DNA from 3 places in the Methylobacterium sp. HJ2 genome. Region 2 is predicted to be linked to each of the others. Evidence: riboswitches for the same ligand, from Rfam matches in the RefSeq annotation. Region 2 holds a riboswitch; each other region holds the start of a gene.
The links. Region 2 has a riboswitch for cobalamin ahead of ACS5RC_RS20855 (CbtB domain-containing protein). Riboswitches for the same ligand answer to the same signal wherever they lie in the genome.
Positions count from the first base shown of each region.

Region 1: another riboswitch for cobalamin. It lies ahead of ACS5RC_RS06525 (TonB-dependent receptor); the one in region 2 lies ahead of ACS5RC_RS20855 (CbtB domain-containing protein).
Region 3: another riboswitch for cobalamin. It lies ahead of ACS5RC_RS12120 (TonB-dependent receptor); the one in region 2 lies ahead of ACS5RC_RS20855 (CbtB domain-containing protein).

Region 1 covers NZ_JBWJYM010000002.1:414,350-420,137, reverse strand. Annotated here, with positions in the region: gene fumC (class II fumarate hydratase) at 1-1,183, shown strand, start outside; gene ACS5RC_RS06535 (DUF4169 family protein) at 1,237-1,464, shown strand; gene ACS5RC_RS06530 (ribbon-helix-helix domain-containing protein) at 1,461-1,721, shown strand; cobalamin riboswitch at 1,739-1,951, shown strand; gene ACS5RC_RS06525 (TonB-dependent receptor) at 2,142-4,217, shown strand; gene ACS5RC_RS06520 (hypothetical protein) at 4,285-4,857, opposite strand; gene ACS5RC_RS06515 (MFS transporter) at 5,060-5,788, shown strand, end outside.
Region 2 covers NZ_JBWJYM010000009.1:139,990-145,777, forward strand. Annotated here, with positions in the region: gene cobO (cob(I)yrinic acid a,c-diamide adenosyltransferase) at 1-510, opposite strand, end outside; gene cobU (bifunctional adenosylcobinamide kinase/adenosylcobinamide-phosphate guanylyltransferase) at 516-1,046, opposite strand; cobalamin riboswitch at 1,125-1,315, shown strand; gene ACS5RC_RS20855 (CbtB domain-containing protein) at 1,353-1,535, shown strand; gene ACS5RC_RS20860 (CbtA family protein) at 1,557-2,300, shown strand; gene ACS5RC_RS20865 (DUF1636 family protein) at 2,293-2,667, shown strand; gene cobW (cobalamin biosynthesis protein CobW) at 2,684-3,718, shown strand; gene ACS5RC_RS20875 (hypothetical protein) at 3,795-3,917, shown strand; gene cobN (cobaltochelatase subunit CobN) at 3,919-5,788, shown strand, end outside.
Region 3 covers NZ_JBWJYM010000004.1:203,661-209,448, reverse strand. Annotated here, with positions in the region: gene ACS5RC_RS12130 (Gfo/Idh/MocA family protein) at 1-229, opposite strand, end outside; gene ACS5RC_RS12125 (PepSY domain-containing protein) at 313-1,752, opposite strand; gene ACS5RC_RS12120 (TonB-dependent receptor) at 1,752-3,932, opposite strand; cobalamin riboswitch at 4,223-4,449, opposite strand; gene ACS5RC_RS12115 (hypothetical protein) at 4,579-4,893, opposite strand; gene ACS5RC_RS12110 (phasin) at 5,033-5,521, opposite strand; gene ACS5RC_RS12105 (ATP-binding protein) at 5,720-5,788, shown strand, end outside.

The sequences.
Region 1 (5,788 bases), on a different contig from region 2:
GATCGCGGACTCCGCCGCCGAGGTGGTGGCGGGTCGCTACGACGACGAGTTCCCCCTGGTGGTCTGGCAGACGGGCTCGGGCACCCAGTCGAACATGAACGCCAACGAGGTGATCGCGAGCCTCGCCAACGAGCGGCTCGGCGGGCAGCGCGGCGGCAAGGCGCCCGTGCACCCCAACGACCATTGCAACCGCGGCCAGTCCTCGAACGACACCTTCCCGACCGCCATGCACATCGCGGTGGCCCGCGAGATCCAGGAGCGGCTCCTGCCCGCGCTCTCGCACCTGCACGGGGCGCTCGACGCCAAGTCCAAGGCGTTCGAGAGCATCGTGAAGATCGGCCGCACCCACCTGCAGGACGCGACGCCCGTCTCCCTCGGCCAGGAATTCTCCGGCTACGCCGCGCAGGTGGCGCTCGGCGGCGCGCGCATCGCCGCGACGCTGCCGGGCGTGCTGGCGCTGGCCCAGGGCGGCACCGCCGTCGGCACCGGCCTCAACGCGCATCCCGACTTCGCCGTGAAGTTCGCCGCCAAGGTGGCCGAGCTGACCGGGCTGCCCTTCACCTCGGCCGACAACAAGTTCGAGGCGCTCGCCACCCACGACGCCCTGGTGTTCACCCAAGGGGCGCTGTCGGCGCTCGCCGCCGGCCTGTTCAAGATCGCCCAGGACATCCGCTTCCTGGGCTCGGGCCCGCGTTCGGGCCTCGGCGAGCTGTCGCTCCCCGAGAACGAGCCGGGCTCCTCGATCATGCCCGGCAAGGTCAACCCGACCCAGTGCGAGGCCCTGACGATGGTCTGCGCCCAGGTGATCGGCAACGGCACCACCGTGAGCTTTGCCGGCTCGCAGGGCAATTTCGAGCTGAACGTGTTCAAGCCGGTGATCGCCAACGCGGTGCTGCAATCGGTGCGGCTCCTGGCGGACGCGGCCGTGAGCTTCACCGACAATTGCGTCGTCGGCATCAAGGCCAACGAGGACAAGATCGCCGACCTGATGAGCCGCTCGCTGATGCTGGTCACCGCGCTCGCGCCCTCGATCGGCTACGACAAGGCCGCCGAGATCGCCAAGACCGCGCACAAGAACGGCACCACCCTCAAGCAGGAGGCCCTGCGCCTCGGCTACGTGACGGAGGACGAGTTCGAGCGCGTGGTGCGGCCGGAGACGATGCTGGCGCCCAGCGCCGAGTGAGCCCGGCGCCGGCGCGGACGATCCCGCGCCGGCCCGAACCCAGGATGGATCGCATGGCCGAGATCATCAACCTGCGCCAGGCCCGGAAGGCGCGGGAGAAGGCGGGCAAGGAGGCCCAGGCCGCCGAGAACCGGATCGCCTTCGGTCGTCCGAAGAAGGCCAGGACCCTGCAGGAGAAGCGCAAGGCCCTGGAGGAGACCCGCCACGAGGGGCACCGGCTGGGCCAAGGGCCGGAGCACCGGCCGGAGCACGAGCCGGAGCGGGACGAGCCCGGGGCGTGAGCGGCATCCGCAAGCGCTCGGTTCTGATCGCGGGCCATCCCACCAGCGTCTCCCTGGAAGAGCCGTTCTGGGAAGCCCTGCGCGAGGCGGCCGCCGCGCGTGGGCAATCGGTGCAGGCGCTGATCGGTGCGATCGACGCGGGACGCGGCGCGCAGAACCTGTCCTCGGCGATCCGGGTCTTCGTGCTCGCAGCCGCGCGATCCGGGGTTGTGGCCGACGGACGACAGGGGCCCGCAAACCGGCCGGATCCGGATTGACCGTCACGGCTCCCGCCCCTCTAGTGCGGGGCGACGGTTCCCCGCGAGGGGATCAAAAGGGAACGCGGTGAGGGCCAGCCCGGGAGGGATCCGCCCGAAGCCGCGGCTGCCCCCGCAACTGTGAGCGGCGAGCCTTCCGCCAGCACGTCACTGGATGAGCTTCATCCGGGAAGACGGCGAGAGGGCAGCGACCCGCGAGCCAGGAGACCTGCCGTCGGCCGTGGTCACACGCGAAACGCGTCGGGCGGGGTGTCCCGACGGGTGCCGGGACGTCCGTGCCGAGGCTCGGACGGCACGGCCTCGTTCGCGGTGACGTGCCGCAGCCGCCCGCGAGGCTCCGTGTCCGCCACCGCGCCGATCAGACGATCCCGCCGCATCCTGGCCAGGACCGCCTGGGCCTGCGCCGCATCCCTCTCGCTCATGCCCGCCCGGGCTCGCGCCGCGCCCGGGCCGGAGGCGGTCGATCTCGCCGAAATCTCCGTCGTCGCCGCCGATCCCGCCGCCTCCCGCGAGCCGGCTGCCAATGCCGCCGCGGTCGGCGGCGTCACCGGCATCGGGGGCGGCCTGCGCCGCGTCGATGCGGCGAGCGCGGGCCTCCTCTCGGGCGCGCAGGTCAACAGCCGGCCGGTCACCCGGCCCGGCGAGGTGCTCGAGGCGGTGCCGGGCCTGATCGTCACGCAGCACTCGGGCGAGGGCAAGGCCAACCAGTTCTTCCTGCGCGGGTTCAACCTCGACCACGGCAGCGACATCGCCATCTCGGTGGACGGCATGCCCGTCAACCTGCGCACCCATGCGCACGGCCAGGGCTACGCCGATCTCAACTTCCTGATCCCCGAGCTCGTCGGCGCGGTGGAGTTCCACAAGGGCCCCTATTTCGTGCGCGACGGCGACTTCGCCTCGGCGGGCTCCGTGCGGATCGACTATCTCGACACGGTCGCACGGAACGTCGCGCTGACCGCGATCGGGTCCTTCGGCTACAAGCGCGCTCTGACCATCGCCTCCACGCCGCTGGGCGCGGGCAACCTGCTGGTGGCGGGCGAGGCGCAGACCTACGACGGGCCCTGGGACGTGCCGGATCGGCTCGCCAAGCTGAACGGCGTCGTCCGCTACAGCCAGGGCACGGCCCTCGACGGCCTCTCCGTCACGGGCATGGCCTACTGGGCCACGTGGAACGCCACCAACCAGATCCCCGAGCGGGCGGTGGCCGAGGGCCTCATCGGCCGCTACGGCACCCTCGACCCGACCGATGGCGGCGATACCGGCCGCTTCTCGCTCTCGGGCCGCTGGAGTCGGACGGGCGAGGCCGGCATCACCCGAGCCTCGGGCTACCTCATCCGCTACCGGATGAACCTCTGGAACGACTTCACCTACCGCCTCAACGATCCCGTCAACGGTGACCAGTTCCGCCAGCGCGACGACCGGGTGCTCGGCGGCGGCGAGATCTCCCACGTCTTCCCGGGCGATCTGCTCGGCCTGCCGATGGAGAACGAGATCGGCGTGCAGACACGCACCGACGCGATCCGGGTCGGGCTGTTCAACACCGCCAACCGGCTCACCCGCTCGACCGTGCTCGACGACCGGGTGCTGGAGACGAGCGGGGCGTTCTACTACGAGAACCGCCTGCGCTGGACCGACTGGCTGCGCACCAGCGTAGGCGTCCGGGCGGACGGCTACTATGCCGAGGTCCGCTCCGACACGGCCGCCAATGCGGGGCGGGTCCGCGACGGCATCGTCAACCCGAAGCTCGGCCTCGTGCTCGGCCCCTGGCTCGATACCGAACTCTACGTGAATTACGGCGGCGGCTTCCACTCGAACGACGTGCGCGGCGTGACCGCCACGGTGGATCCCGCGAGCCCCCTCTTCACCGTCCAGCGTGCCCCCTTCCTGGTGCCCTCGACCGGCTACGAGGTCGGGGTCCGCAACCGCAGCATCGCCGGGCTGGAGACCGCGGTCGCGCTGTTCCGGCTCGATTTCGCCTCCGAGAACCTGTTCCAGGGCGACACCGGCACCACCGAGCCGAGCCGGCCGACCCGCCGCTTCGGCGTCGAGTGGACGAACCGCTACGCGGTGACGCCCTGGCTGCGGCTGGAGGGCGACCTCACCGTCACCAACGCGCGCTTCTCCGACGCCGACCCGGCCGGCAACCGGGTGCCGGAGGCGCCGACCACCATCGCCTCGGCGGGGATCACGCTGGGCGAGGGGCTCGGCTGGTTCGGCGCGATGCGGGTCCGCTACTTCGGGCCCCGCCCCCTGATCGAGGACAATGCGGTGCGCTCGAAGCCCACCGCGCTCCTCAACGGCCGGGTCGGCTACGCCTTCGAGAACGGGATCAGCGTCTCCCTCGACGTGCTCAACCTGACGAACGCCAAGGCCGACCAGATCACCTACTTCTACACATCCCGCCTGCCCGGCGAGCCGGCGGACGGCGTCGCCGACCGGCATCTCCATCCCGTCGAGCCCACCGCCGTGCGGCTGACCATCGCCGGACGGTTCTGAGCCGGCGCGAGACCACCGCGCGTTAGAAGCCTGGAGCCGATCCCGATCGCAGCGACCGGGTGCGGCTCTAGCCGTCGTGCGTGTACATGAATGTCGCGCCCGCATTCACCACGGGGACGTAGGTGCTGTCGGCTCGGACCGCATCCAGAAGCTTTCCCCACCCCGTCGCTCCGAGCGTCACGGTCGGGGTGGAGCCATCGACGCTCGCTTTCAGAACCTGCGTGGCCAGGGGCTTGGCGGCGTTGTCGATCGGATTGTCGACACGCGCATCCCGAAGTCCCGTCATCTTATAGTAGAGCCCGTCCACGACATAGCACGCGGCCTCTTCGTTGATCGCCAGCAGCGACGTCTTCTCGATATCGAACAGGCCGTGCAGGCTCTCGTGCAGGACCGTAGCCTCGTCGTACCGGCCCCGGATCGGCAGGATAGCAAGCGTGTTGGTGCCTGCGCGCCACTCGCCCGCCGTCGTCAGCGTTCTGTCGATCGCGACGTGCATCGTATCCGCCTTGATCAGGCTCACGATCTTCTGGAATGACTTGCTGGTTACGGTGACGTCTCCGGAACCGCCCTGGAAGGTAAAGTTGATCCGCCGCAGGAAGTGCTGGCCGAGTATCTTCAGGACCTGATCCTTTTCATTCATTTCGGCCTCCTCGTGCGACGGTGCGCCGTGGCAAGTCATCAGGCCGGCGCGATCCCGTCCGTGTGCCCGGGCACGCAGCCCGCTGCCGCGCCCGATCGGCCGCCGGCTCCGAAGGTGAGGCTCGCGCATCGGACGGACCGGGAGCGCCTCCGAGTCGGGCGACGCCCTGGCCCGCCGACGCGAACCTGCTTAGGCTCGGCCGATGGGGAGCCGGTCGGGGGCAGCGTCGGGGGACACGGGCGGGTTCGCCCGCTTCCTGCTGCTCTATGCCGGGCTCTACGGCGCCTATGGCTGCCTTTCCCCGATCCTGCCGAACGTCCTCGCCGCCCGCGGTCTCGGCCCCGAGGCGATCGGCACGGTGCTCGCCGCCGCGACCCTGGTCCGGCTGGTCGCGGCCCCGCTGGCCGGTCGCCTCGCCGACCGGCGCGACGCCGCGCGCGGGATCCTCGGGCTCTCGGCCGCGGCGGCCGGGCTGTTCGCCGCCCTGCATCTGCCGGCCGAGGGCTTCGGGCCGGTCCTCGCGGTCGGCCTGCTCTACGCGGTGGCGACCGCGCCGCTCGCCCCCCTCGCCGACGCGCTGGCGCTCGGCGCCGCCCGTGGAGGAGCGGCCTTCGCCTATGGGCGGGTCCGGGCCGCGGGCTCGACCGCCTTCATCGCCGCCACCGCGGCGGCCGGCTGGCTGGTGGGTGCGCAGGGCCTTGCCGCCGCCGTGCTCGCCGGGAGCGTCCTGTTCCTGGCCACGGGCTTCCTCGTGCGCCTGCTGCTGGGCCGCGCGGAGGGACCGTGCCGCGAGCCGGCCGCGGGTGCGAAGGGTTTTCGCGACGTGCTCGGGCGCCCGCGCTTCCGCCGCACCGTGCTCGTCGCGAGCCTCGTCGTCGGCGCGCATGCCCTCCACGAGGCCTTCGCCATGATCCTGTGGCGCGGGGCCGGC
Region 2 (5,788 bases):
GTTCCGGCCCGTCACCACCACGTGCAGATCGGGGCGGCGCTCGCGCAGCGCCGCCAGCACCACGTCGAGGTCGAGATAAGCGTAGCGGAGCGCGATGTTGAGCTCGTCGAGGACGAGGAGGCGCAGGCTCGGCTCGGCCATGAGGGCCAGCGCCCGCTCCCAGGCCACCCGGCAGGCGGCGATGTCGCGCGCCTTGTCCTGCGTCTCCCAGGTGAAGCCCTCGCCGAGCGTGTGCCAGGAGACGCGGTCGCCGAAGACCTCGACCGCGTGGCGCTCGCCCGTGTCCCAGCCGCCCTTGATGAACTGCACCATGCCGACGCGCCAGCCGCGCCCGAGCGCCCGCAGCATCAGCCCGAGCGCCGCCGTCGACTTGCCCTTGCCCGGGCCGGTATGGACGATCAGAAGCCCCTTCTCGATCGTCTTGCCCGCGACCTCGGCATCCTGGACCGCCTTGCGGTTCGCCATCTTCTCGCGGTGGCGTTGGGCCTCCGCGTTCTGCGTGGTCACGATGTCGGTCACGGCAGGCCTCCGGCAGGTTTCACGATCATCGGCAGGCCCGCAACGGTGAACACCACCCGGTCGGCCTGCCGGGCGAGCCGCTGGTGCAGCCGGCCGGCGGCGTCGCGGAAACGGCGGGCGAGGGCGTTGTCCGGCACGATGCCGAGGCCGACCTCGTTGCCCACGAGCACGACCGGCCCGGCCGCGGCGGCGCAAGCCTCGCCCAGGGCGAGGCTCGCCGCCTCGACGTCGGCCTCCGACAGGATCAGGTTGGTGAGCCACAGCGTCAGGCAATCGACGAGCACCGGGCCGGCCGCCGCCGCCACCGCCTCCGGCAGCGCCAGCGGCACGTCGCGGGTGATCCAGGCGGCGGAGCGCCGCGCACGGTGCTCGTCGATGCGTGCGCGCATCTCCGCGTCGTAGATCTCGGCAGTGGCGAGGTAGAGCCAGGGCGCCGGACTCCGCTCGATCAGCGCCTCCGCGTAGGCGCTCTTCCCCGAGCGCGCGCCGCCGAGCACCAATGTCATCCGCGGTTCGGTCTGAAGCATGCGCCCCTTTGCCCCGGCATGACGCGATCGTCAAAGCCGTCGGGGCCGCAGGCGCGTTGTGCGGGGGACCGCGACAGGCTATGACCGATCGAGGACGGTGCCCTCGCGAGAGGGTGAAAAAGGGAATGCGGTGAGGGGAAACCCGATTCCGCGGCTGCCCCCGCAACTGTAAGCGGCGAGTTCCTGCCAGAGGCCACCGGCGAGAGCCGGGAAGGCGGCAGGCGCGAGGATCCGCGAGCCAGGAGACCTGCCGTCCCCCGACCATTCCTCGAACGCCGCCGGTGGGGCGGCCGGAGACGCCAGACCATGACGACGCTGACCCAATCGCAGACCCTCGCCGGCACCCGCACGAACGAGCGCCTCGGCGCCGTCCTGCTGGCCGCCTGCCTCGGGCTCGGCCTCGTGTTCCTCGCGGGCTTCTCGCCGGCCTCGGCGCTGCACAACGCGGCGCACGATTTCCGGCACACCCAGAACTTCCCCTGCCACTGACCGCCTGAAGCAGCCCGCTTCATGATTGTCCGGCTCCTGTCGGCGGCGCTCGCCGCCGGCTTCCTCGCGGCCGTGGTCGCGACAGGCCTCCAGATCGCCCTCACCTCCCCGCTGATCATCGCGGCCGAGCGCTTCGAGACGCACGATGCACAGGCCGCTCGGACGCTGCCGATCGTGCTGGCGCACGCCGTTCCGGCGCACGACCACGCCGCGCCCGAATCCGCGCCCGAGTGGCAGCCCGGCGAGGGGTTGCCGCGCATGGTGTTCACCGGGCTCGCGACGCTCGTCGGCGGCGTGGGCTACGCGCTGCTCCTCGGCGCCGTGATGCTGGCGCTCGGACGCGACCCGACGCCCGAGCGGGCGCTCGGCTTCGCGGTGGCGGGTTTCCTCAGCGTCGCCCTGGCGCCGGCCCTCGGCCTGCCGCCGGAGCTTCCGGGGAGCGAGGCCGCGCCGCTCGCCGCCCGGCAGGCCTGGTGGGCGATGACGGCCGCGGCGACCGGCATGGGCCTCTATCTCATCGCGATCCGCCGCAGCGCGATCGCCATCGCGGGCGGGCTCGTGCTGATCGTGGCGCCCCACATCGCCGGCGCGCCGGAGGTGGCGGCAGCCAAGTCCGAGCTGCCCGCGGGCCTCGCCGCGCAGTTCGCCGCCCGCTCGCTCGCGGTCGGCTTCGTGTTCTGGGCGGTGATCGGGCTCGCCTTCGGCTGGGCTTGGCAGGCTTTCGGCCGCTCTGCCCCGGCGCGTGAGGGCCGGGCGCGTGGCTGAGGCGACGATCCTCTACGTGTGCACGACCTGCCGGGCCGAGGGCGACGATCCGGACGGCCCGCGCGCGGGCGCACGCCTGCTCGAGGCGCTCCGCGCGGCCGCGCAAGAGGGGACGGACCTGCGCATCGAGGGCGTCGAGTGCCTCTCGGTCTGCAAGCGGCCCTGCACCGTCGCGGTCGCTGCCCACGACCGCTGGACCTACGTCTACGGCGATCTCGACCCGGCCGAGTCGGCGCGGACCATCCTGGAGGGCGTCGGCCTCTATGCCGGGACGCCCGACGGCATCGTTCCGTGGAAGCAGCGCCCCAAGGCCTTCCGCACGGGCGTGATCGCCCGCATTCCCCCGTTTCCGCCCCGCGCGGAGTGAGAACGCCGAGACCCGCATGAGCATCGTCAGCAAGGTCCCGTGCACCATCGTCACCGGCTTCCTCGGAGCCGGCAAGACGACCCTGGTGCGCCACGTGATCGAGAACGCCGGCGGGCGCCGCCTCGCCATCCTGGTCAACGAGTTCGGCGATGTCGGCTTCGACAAGTCGTTCCTGGCCGCCTGCGGCGTCGAGGGCTGCACCGAGGAGTCGATCGTCGAGCTACCGAACGGCTGCATCTGCTGCACCGTGGCCGACGATTTCGTGCCGGCGCTGACGAGCCTGCTCGACCGGGCCGATCCGCCGGAGCACATCCTGATCGAGACCTCGGGCCTCGCCCTGCCCAAGCCCCTCGTGCAGGCCTTCCAGTGGCCGGCGATCCGCGGCCGGGTGACAGTGGACGGCGTCGTCGCGGTGGTGGATGGCCCGGCCGTCGCCGCCGGCGTCTTCGCCGACGACCCGGAGGCCTCGGCCGCCCAGCGCGCCGCCGACTCCGCGGTCGATCACGACAATCCCCTGGAGGAGGTGTTCGAGGACCAGCTCCTCTGCGCCGATCTCGTGGTGCTCAACAAGGCCGACCTGATCGACGCCGGGACCCGCGCGCGGGTTCGCGCTGAGGTGGAGGCGCAGCTGCCGCGTGCCGTGAAGGTGGTGGAGACCGAGCGGGGCGCGATCGATCCGCGGGTGCTCCTCGGCCTCGCCGCCGCCGCCGAGGACGACCTCGACGCCCGCCCCTCGCATCACGGCGCGGGCGAGGACCACGACCACGACGACTTCGAGACGGTGGCCCTGCCGATCCGTCCCGCCGCGACGCCCGGCGACCTCGCTGCCCGCGTCGAGCGGGCCGCCGAGACGGCGGGCGTGCTGCGGATCAAGGGCTTCGCCGCTGTCGAGGGCAAGCCGATGCGCCTCGTGGTCCAGGGTGTCGGGCGCCGGGTAAGCCACCATTTCGACCGGCCCTGGCGCGCCACCGAGGCGCGCGACGGCACGCTCGTGGTGATCGGTCTCAAGGGCTTCGACCGCGACGCGGTGGCCGCCGCCCTGGCCGGTTAGGCGTTGCCCGGCGGCCGCGGTACAGTCTCGTCGCCCGCTTGAGCGAACCCGGATGCGCGACCGCAGACACGAACCCATGAGCGACGAGGCGGTCTCCGCCGGGCAGGAGGGCCAGGCGGAGCGCTTCGAACGCGTGGGCGTCGCCTTCCCGGGCTCCGTGCGGCTCGCCGGGGATGTCCCGCCGGGCCCGGCGGCCTGACATGCACCTGATCCGCATCGATACGGTCTCCCTCGACGAGGGCGAGGCGGCCGTCGATCTCGGGCAGGCGCCCGGCGAGATCGTGCTGCTCTCCTTCACGGATTCCGACCTCCTCGGCGTCGCCAACGCCCTCGCGGCGGAGAGCGCGGCGATGCCGAGCCTGCGGCTGGCCAAGCTCGCGCGCCTGCGCCATCCGATGTCGGTCGACCTCTACGTCGAGACGGTGGTGGCCAAGGCCAGGATCGTGGTGATCCGTTGCCTCGGCGGCCTCGATTACTGGCGCTACGGCATCGAGCGCTGCGCCGCGGCGGCGCGCGCGCGCGGCATCCGCCTCGTGGTGCTGCCGGGCGACGACCGGCCCGACCCCCGGCTCGACGCCTTCACGACGGCGCCGGAGCTCGCTCCCGTGCTCGACGCCTATTTCCGCGCCGGCGGGCCGGCCAACCTCCGCCAGATGCTGCGGCGGCTCGCGGTCGAGACCGGGCGCGCGCTCGCCGTCGAGCCCCCGGCTCCCCTGCCCCGCGGATTCCCCTGCTGTCCCGGCTGCGGCCCGGTGAGGCTTCCCCACGCGCTCGCCCTCGGCGCCACCGTCATGCCGGAGGCCCGCGGCCACGCCCTCGTCCTGGTCTATCGCTCGGCCGCCCTCGGCGGCGATCTCGGGCCGGCCGCCGCCCTGATCGCGGCTCTGGGCCGGCGCGGGATCGGCTCCGTGATGGTGGCCGTGTCGAGCCTGAAGGACCCGGAGGCGGTGGAGGCGGTGCGCGCGGCGATCCGGGCGCGGCGCCCGGACCTGATCGTCGCCGCCACGGCCTTCGCGGCCCGCGAGGATGCGGGCTTCGTCCTCGACGAGGCCTCTTGTCCGGTGCTGCAGGCCTATACCCTCGGATCGAAAAGGGAGGCCTGGGAGGCCTCGGCGCGGGGAATGGGCGCGGCCGACCTCGCCATGCAGGTGGCGCTGCCCGAGTTCGACGGGCGGCTCTCGGGCTTCCCGATCTCCTTCAAGGAGGAGAGCGCCGAGGTCGAGGGTTTCGCCGAGCGGCGGGCGATGCCTTATCAGCCGGGCATCGACGCCCTGGCCGAGCGCGCTGCGGCCTGGATCCGTCTCGCGCGGCTGCCTGCCCGGGCGCGCCGGATCGCCCTGGTCCTGTCCGACTATCCGGCCCGGGGCGGGCGTGCGGGCTTCGCCGTCGGCCTCGACACGCCAGCGAGCGCCCGCGCCATCGCGGCGGATCTCGGCGCGGCCGGCTACGCGGCGGGCCCTTTGCCCGATGATGCCGCCCTGATGCGGGCGCTCACCGAGGGCGAGCCGGATGTCGCCATCCCGCTCGCCGCCTACGAGGCTTGGCTCGCCACCCTGCCCGAGACGGCCCGTGCGGTTCTCGACGCGCGCTGGGGAGCCCCCGCGGAGGATCCGGCCTGCCGCGACGGCGCGTTCCGGTTCCGCAGCGTCCGGGCCGCGGCGGACCGGCCAACGCCGGGCGGTCTGCGCGTCTTCCTCCAGCCGGAGCGCGGGCGGGGCGCCGATCGCAAGGCCGGCTACCACGACCCCGACGAGCCGCCGACGCACGCCTTTCTGGCCTTCCATCTCGGGCTGCGGACCGATTTCGACGCCCTGATCCATCTCGGCACCCACGGCACGACCGAGTGGCTGCCCGGCAAGGCGGTCGCGCTGTCGCCAGACTGCTGGCCGGCGCTCGCGGTCGGCGCGCTGCCGGTGATCTACCCGTTCATCGTGGACGATCCGGGCGAGGCCGCGCCCCTGAAGCGGCGGCTCGGCGGCATCGCGCTCGGACACCTCACGCCGGAGATCCAGCGCGGCGGGCGCGACCCGCAGACCATGCGCCTGCGCGAGCAGGTCGAGGAATATTCCG
Region 3 (5,788 bases), on a different contig from region 2:
GCGGCGACGCGACGTAGACGCAGGTGCTGGCCGCGATGAGGGCCGCCGCATCCGCCGCCTGCGGCACGTCCGGGAACGAGACGGCCGCGCGCGCCAGGGCCGCGGGTGCCGGATCCCACAGGGCAGCGACACGGACGCTCGGAACCGTCTGCGCCGCGACGGCGCGGAGCATGCGCTCGCCCATGATGCCGGCGCCGATGATGCCGAGTGCGAGCGGTCGATCGGCCATGCGCCACCTGGTCTTGGATCCCGGCCCTGCATACCCGCTGGCGATCCCGGCGCGAAGCGTCCGAGCCGCGCTCGGAAGGCGGATCAGGGCGTCCGGACCAAGCGGCGCCAGCCCGCGACGAGGCCGGTGAGGGCGATCGCGGCCGCGAGCCCGTTCAGGAGCCATTGCACGGCGATCCGCGCCGCCGGGTGCTCGACCAGTCCAGGGAGGTCGAGGCGGTGGGGCGCATCGAACAGCCAGCGGTTCAGCCGGCCCGACCGGTCGAGCCGGTTGAGCATGGCGCCGGTCCGGGGATCGATGTGGAACCAGGTGGCGGCCGGGTCGTCGAAGCGCAGGCGCAGGACCGGGAGGGGCCGCGGATCGGTCCCGTGCGGGTACCAGTAGGCGTCGAAGGCCGTGAGCAGCCGCGCCCCCCGCAGGCGCCCGGCCGCGACGGCGTTCGCGGCCGCCGCGGCGATCATGGCCGGATCGGGTGCGGCACCGGCGCCTCCCGCGCCGCGCCCGTCATCCGCCGCCGCCCACCAGCGCCCGCCGAGCGCGACGAACCGGACCCGGCGCGTCCCGGGCGGCGCGAGGCGCGCGAGCGCCGCCGCGTCGATCCCGACCGGGCCCGGAATGCCCGCGTAGGCGGCGAGGATCGCGGCGGGCGGCGCGGCCGCAGAGAACCAGCGGTTCGGATTCATCGAGAGCCACCCGCTGAGGATGAAGGCGGTGAGCCCGAGGCCTCCGGCGAGTCCCGCGAGGTGGTGCCAGCGCGCCAGCCCGCGATAGGGCGTCACCCGGCCGGCGGCGTAGCGCCGCCGCAGCCGCAGGCGCCAGATCCCGATCGTGCCGCCGCTGAGGGCGCCCAGCGCGGCGAGCCCGGACAGCCAGAGCAGGAGGGTCCGCCACAGCTCCGCCCGGGCGCGCAGGGGTGTCAGGTAGATCCAGTGCGGCACCGAGCCGAGCCAGTTCCAGGCGCGCTCGGACCGGGTGGTGTCGAGGGCGATCTCGCCGGTGTGCCGCGAGACGTAGAGCTCGGTTCCCGCCGCATCGCCCAGCGCGACCTTCAGGAAGGGCCGCAGCGGGTCGTAGCGGGCCGTGACGGTCCACTGGTCGCGCTCGACCGGATCGCTCCGCGCCGCCGGGCCGCCACTGGCAATGCGCAGCGCCTCCGCGTCCGAGACCGGCCCGAGCCGGGCGCCGCTCTCCGCCGACACGGTGGTGCGCGCCCCGTCCCGGCCGACGATCCGGTAGACCGGCACGGAGTCGCGCATCTCGAGGCCGAAGCTGGCCGGCGCCTCGGCGAGCCCGGCCGCGGCGAGCGCCGCGTCGGCGGATATAGCGATCCGCGCCCCGTCGATCGGCGGCAGCCGGTCGAGGCTCTCGGATGCCGTCAGCACCGGGAACGGCACGTACAGCATCACGAGACCCGAGCCGATCCACAGGGCGAAGAACAGCCCGGTGGCGATCCCGATCCAGCGATGCCCGAGGATCAGCCAGCGCCGGCCGAGCTTGCCGAGCCGCCGCAGGCCGCGACGCATCACCACGTCACCGTATAGGCGACTTCGACCGAGCGCGGCCGGCCGAGGAGCCAGTTGGTCCCCACCCCGCCGACCGCGTTGCCGCTGATCGCGTAGACCGTGTCGAACAGGTTGTAGACGCGGAGCGACAGCCGGGATTCCGCAGTGACCTGATGGTCGAGGACGAGGTTGGCGAGGGTGTAGCCCGGGCGCCGCGCGGTGTTGCCGAAATCGCTGTAGACCGAGCCGACGTTCTGCAGGCCCATCCGCGCCGTCCAGGCCCGGTCGAGGTCCCAAATCAGCCAGAGGTTCGCCACCCGCTCCGGCACGTCGATCGGCTGGTTGCCGGCATAGGAGACCGTCGCGCCGCCCACGCTCTGGTCGAACCGCTCGTAGCGGGCTTGCAGCAGGGCGATGTTGCCGTCGAGGCGCCAGCTCGGGGCGAAGCGCCAGCCGAGGGCCAGCTCGACGCCGTGCGAGGATTGGCTCCCGACCTGCGTCGCCAGGGTCGGCTGGCCGGGCACCGCCGAGATCAGGTTGTCCTTGACGATGCGGTAGCCCGCCAGCGTCCATTCCAGCGCCCCGTCGAAGGCAAGGCCCTTGGCGCCGACCTCGATCTGCGTGCCGGTGGCGAGCTGGAAGCCGGCGAGCGACTGCGACAGGGTGATGAGGCTGTTCACCGGATCTGTGGCGAAGCTGTACTGGGCGTAGAGCGCGCTGTCCGGCGTCGGATTGTAGACGAGGCCGAAGCGGTATCCGAGCGCCTGGAAGCTCCGCTCGAACGCGGCGCCCGTCTGCAAGTCCTGGCGGCGGAGGACCGGCATGTCGAGCCGGACTCCCGTCAGGAAAGAGAGCCGCTCGGTGAGGATCAGCCGGTCCTCGGCGAAGACCGAGGCTTGGCTCGTCCGCGTCGCGTAGGCGGGCCGGGCGCGGCCCTCCTGCGGGAAGACGCCCGGATCGTAGCCGGTCAGCGGCACGCTGGTGCTCTGGTCGAAATAGAAGTTGTTGGTGTGCCGGAAATCGATGTGGTTCACGTCAAAGCCCGCCGCGAACTGGTTCGGCAGGCCGAACAGCGTGCCGCGCAGAGTGGCGTCGAGGCGGTCCCCGACCTGCTCCTGGCTGTGATAGATCTCCAGGTAATCGCCCCGGTCGACGAGGCCCGTTGCCCGGTTGAAGGCGTATTGCTCCACGTCGAGCCAGTGACGCCGGCTGGTCAGCCGGTAGGCCGTGTTGCGGATGGTGAGGTCCGCCGTGGGCGTCCACTCGGCCTTGAGCTGGGTCCAGGTGTCGGCCCAGGTGATCTTCGGATCGCGAACATTGTAGTTGGCGAACCGGATCAGGTCCGGGATCCGGCCGTTCACCAGCGGCGTGCCCCAGTAGCGCGCGGGCTCTTGGTAGCCGAGATCGTGGCTCAGGGTGACGGCGAAATCCGGGCTCGGCTGGAACAGGAGCGCCGCTGAGACCGCGAGGTTGCGGAAATCGCCGACCGGATGGACCCAGCCGTCGCCGCGGTTGCCGCTGAGGTTGAGGCGGTAGGCGAAGGTGTTGCCGAACTCGGCCTGCCCGAGCGCGCCGCCCGAATCGAAGGCGAGGCGGGCGATACCGTCCGTTCCGACCACGGCGCGCGCCGCGTTCACCGGCACGAAGACCGGCTTCTTGGGCACCACGTTGATCACGCCGCCGATCGCGCCGTCGCCGTAGAGCACGGAGGCCGGCCCGCGCAGCACATCGATGCGCTCGACGGTCCAGGTGTCGAACGGGAAGGTGACGGTGTTGGCGCCGACGTAGAACCGGGTGCCGTCGTAGAGCTGCTGGATCGAGTTCGGTCCCGCGAAGCCGCGCGCCGTGAAGGCGCCGTTGCCGTTGCCCGGCGAGGCGATGGAGGTGAGGCCGGTGGCGTCCTGGGTGACCGCGTCGGCGATGGTGTCCTGGCCGCGCAGCCGCGCCGTCTCGCCGGGGACGATATCGAGGCTCGCCGGAGTCTCCAGCGGTGTGAGGCCGAGGCGGCTCGCCGTCCGATCCGGCGTGCGCAGGTTCAGACCCGTCGGCACGGCGCGGGACGGGCCGACGCCTTCCCCCTCCACCGAGAGCTGGTCGAGGGTGACGGCGTCCTGCGCCGCGGCGGGACAGGCCGGCAGGACGAGGAGCAAACACAGGGGGGCCGCGGCGTGCGGCCCCGGACGGGCACGGTTTCGAGACATGGTGAGAGACGGTCCCAGCGCGGCGCTGCCGGACCCTCTGCCTCATTTGCAGTGTAATAACATTACAAATCTGGTGTCGATCGCGCCGAGGCGCGCGGGCGGGCGGCGCGTCGTCCCGCGGACGATGCGCTCTCGCATGCGGATCTCTGGCGTCTTTCGGAAACCGGGCATCGGGGACGGCGTCGCGGGCGCGCTTGCTGTGGCACGTCACCGCGAACGAGGCCGTGCCGTCCGAGCCTCGGCACGGACGTCCCAGCACCCGTCAGGACACCCCGCCCGACGCGTTTCGCGTGTGACCACGGCTGACGGCAGGTCTCCTGGCTCGCGGGTCGCTGCCCTCTCATCGTCTTCCCAGGCCCTGACCCTCGCGGATCCGGATGCCCAGTGACGCCGTGATGAAGGACTCGCCGCTTACAGTTGCGGGGACAGCCGCGGCTTCGGGCGGATCCCTCTCGGGCTTGCCCTCACCGCGTTCCCTTTTGATCCCCTCGCGGGGAACCGTCGCCGCCCAAGAGGCCCGAGGAAGCCGTCGGCGTCAATGGAGCGGGCGCGTTCTTCGAGGATTGTGCCCAGCCGGCGACACCGCAGCGCTTCCGCGACGGGCGTGGCCGCGGATCCCGACTCGAACGGATCCGGGAGCGGGCCCCTACGGCACCACGCGGCCGACCGCGGTCTGCGGCGGGCTGAACGCCACGATCGGCATGTCGCAGAAGCAGCGCGCGCCGAGGGGGCGCGGACCGGGCAGCGGGCAGGAATAGGGCTGCGGGCCCGAGAGGCCCTGCTGCACCGCATCGCAGTTAAAGCCGACCGGGCGGCGCGGATCCGGACGCACCGGGCGGTCGTAGCCGCCGCGGCGCGGGGGCGGCGCGACGTACTCATCGTACTGGGCGAGGGCCGGGCCGGCCGTGACCGCGGCCGCCAGCAGGACGGCCGCGAGGCCGAGATTGCGCTTCTGCCGCATGGACACTCTCTCCATCCCATCCGGACCACGCCGGTGCGGCCCCCTGATTCGCGGCAATGCGGGCGAAAACGAGACGGCCCGCCCCGGATACCGGAGCGGGCCGCCTTATCGACCGGTGTCGGCGAGGCCGACAACGCCGTTAGTGCGAGGCCTTCTCGGCGGCGTTCTGGGCGTCATGCATGGTCTGCTGGGCGGTGTTGGCACCCTGCTCCATCGCCTTGCGGGCGGTGTCGGCACCCTCCTGCATGACGGACTTGGCGCGCTCGGCGCTCTGCTGCATCGCGCTCTGCGCGAGGCCGCTGAACTCCTTGGCCTGCGACTGGATCGCGGCGAACTGGCTGCGAACGAACTCGGCCTGATGCTGCATGGCCTCCTGGATGTCGCGCGAGCGGACGAGCTTCTGCGCGAGATCGAAGGCGGCGTTGACGTTCTGCTCGGCGTACTCGAAGCCGCGGGACGAGACGTCCTGGGCGTTGGTGCGGGCGACCTCGGCGGAGCCCTGCACGGTCTCCGCGGTGCGGCGCGCAGCGCCGATGAAGCTGTCGAACGCCTTGCGGGCCTGCTCGACGCTCTTCTCGGCGAAGTCGCGCATCTCGGTCGGGACTTCGTAGTTCGGGGTGTTGCTCATGTCGTCTCCTCTCGTTACGCCTGTCGGGGCGCATTGTGCAGTGCACAATAGCACGTGCGACGCCGAATGCCAGCCCTGCCGGAGCCATTAAGGTTGACATGAGGTAAACGTGTGACGGTGGACTGAAGTGTCCAGCCGTCGGCGTTGGGCAGGGTAGAATATTCCCGCCGGGCGTATAGGCCGCGCCGGGCGGATGCGATGGCCGGGGGGACGGGATTGGGCGGGTCGGAGGTGGACGTCGAGCAGGAGGGCAGGCCGGGCCTCGCC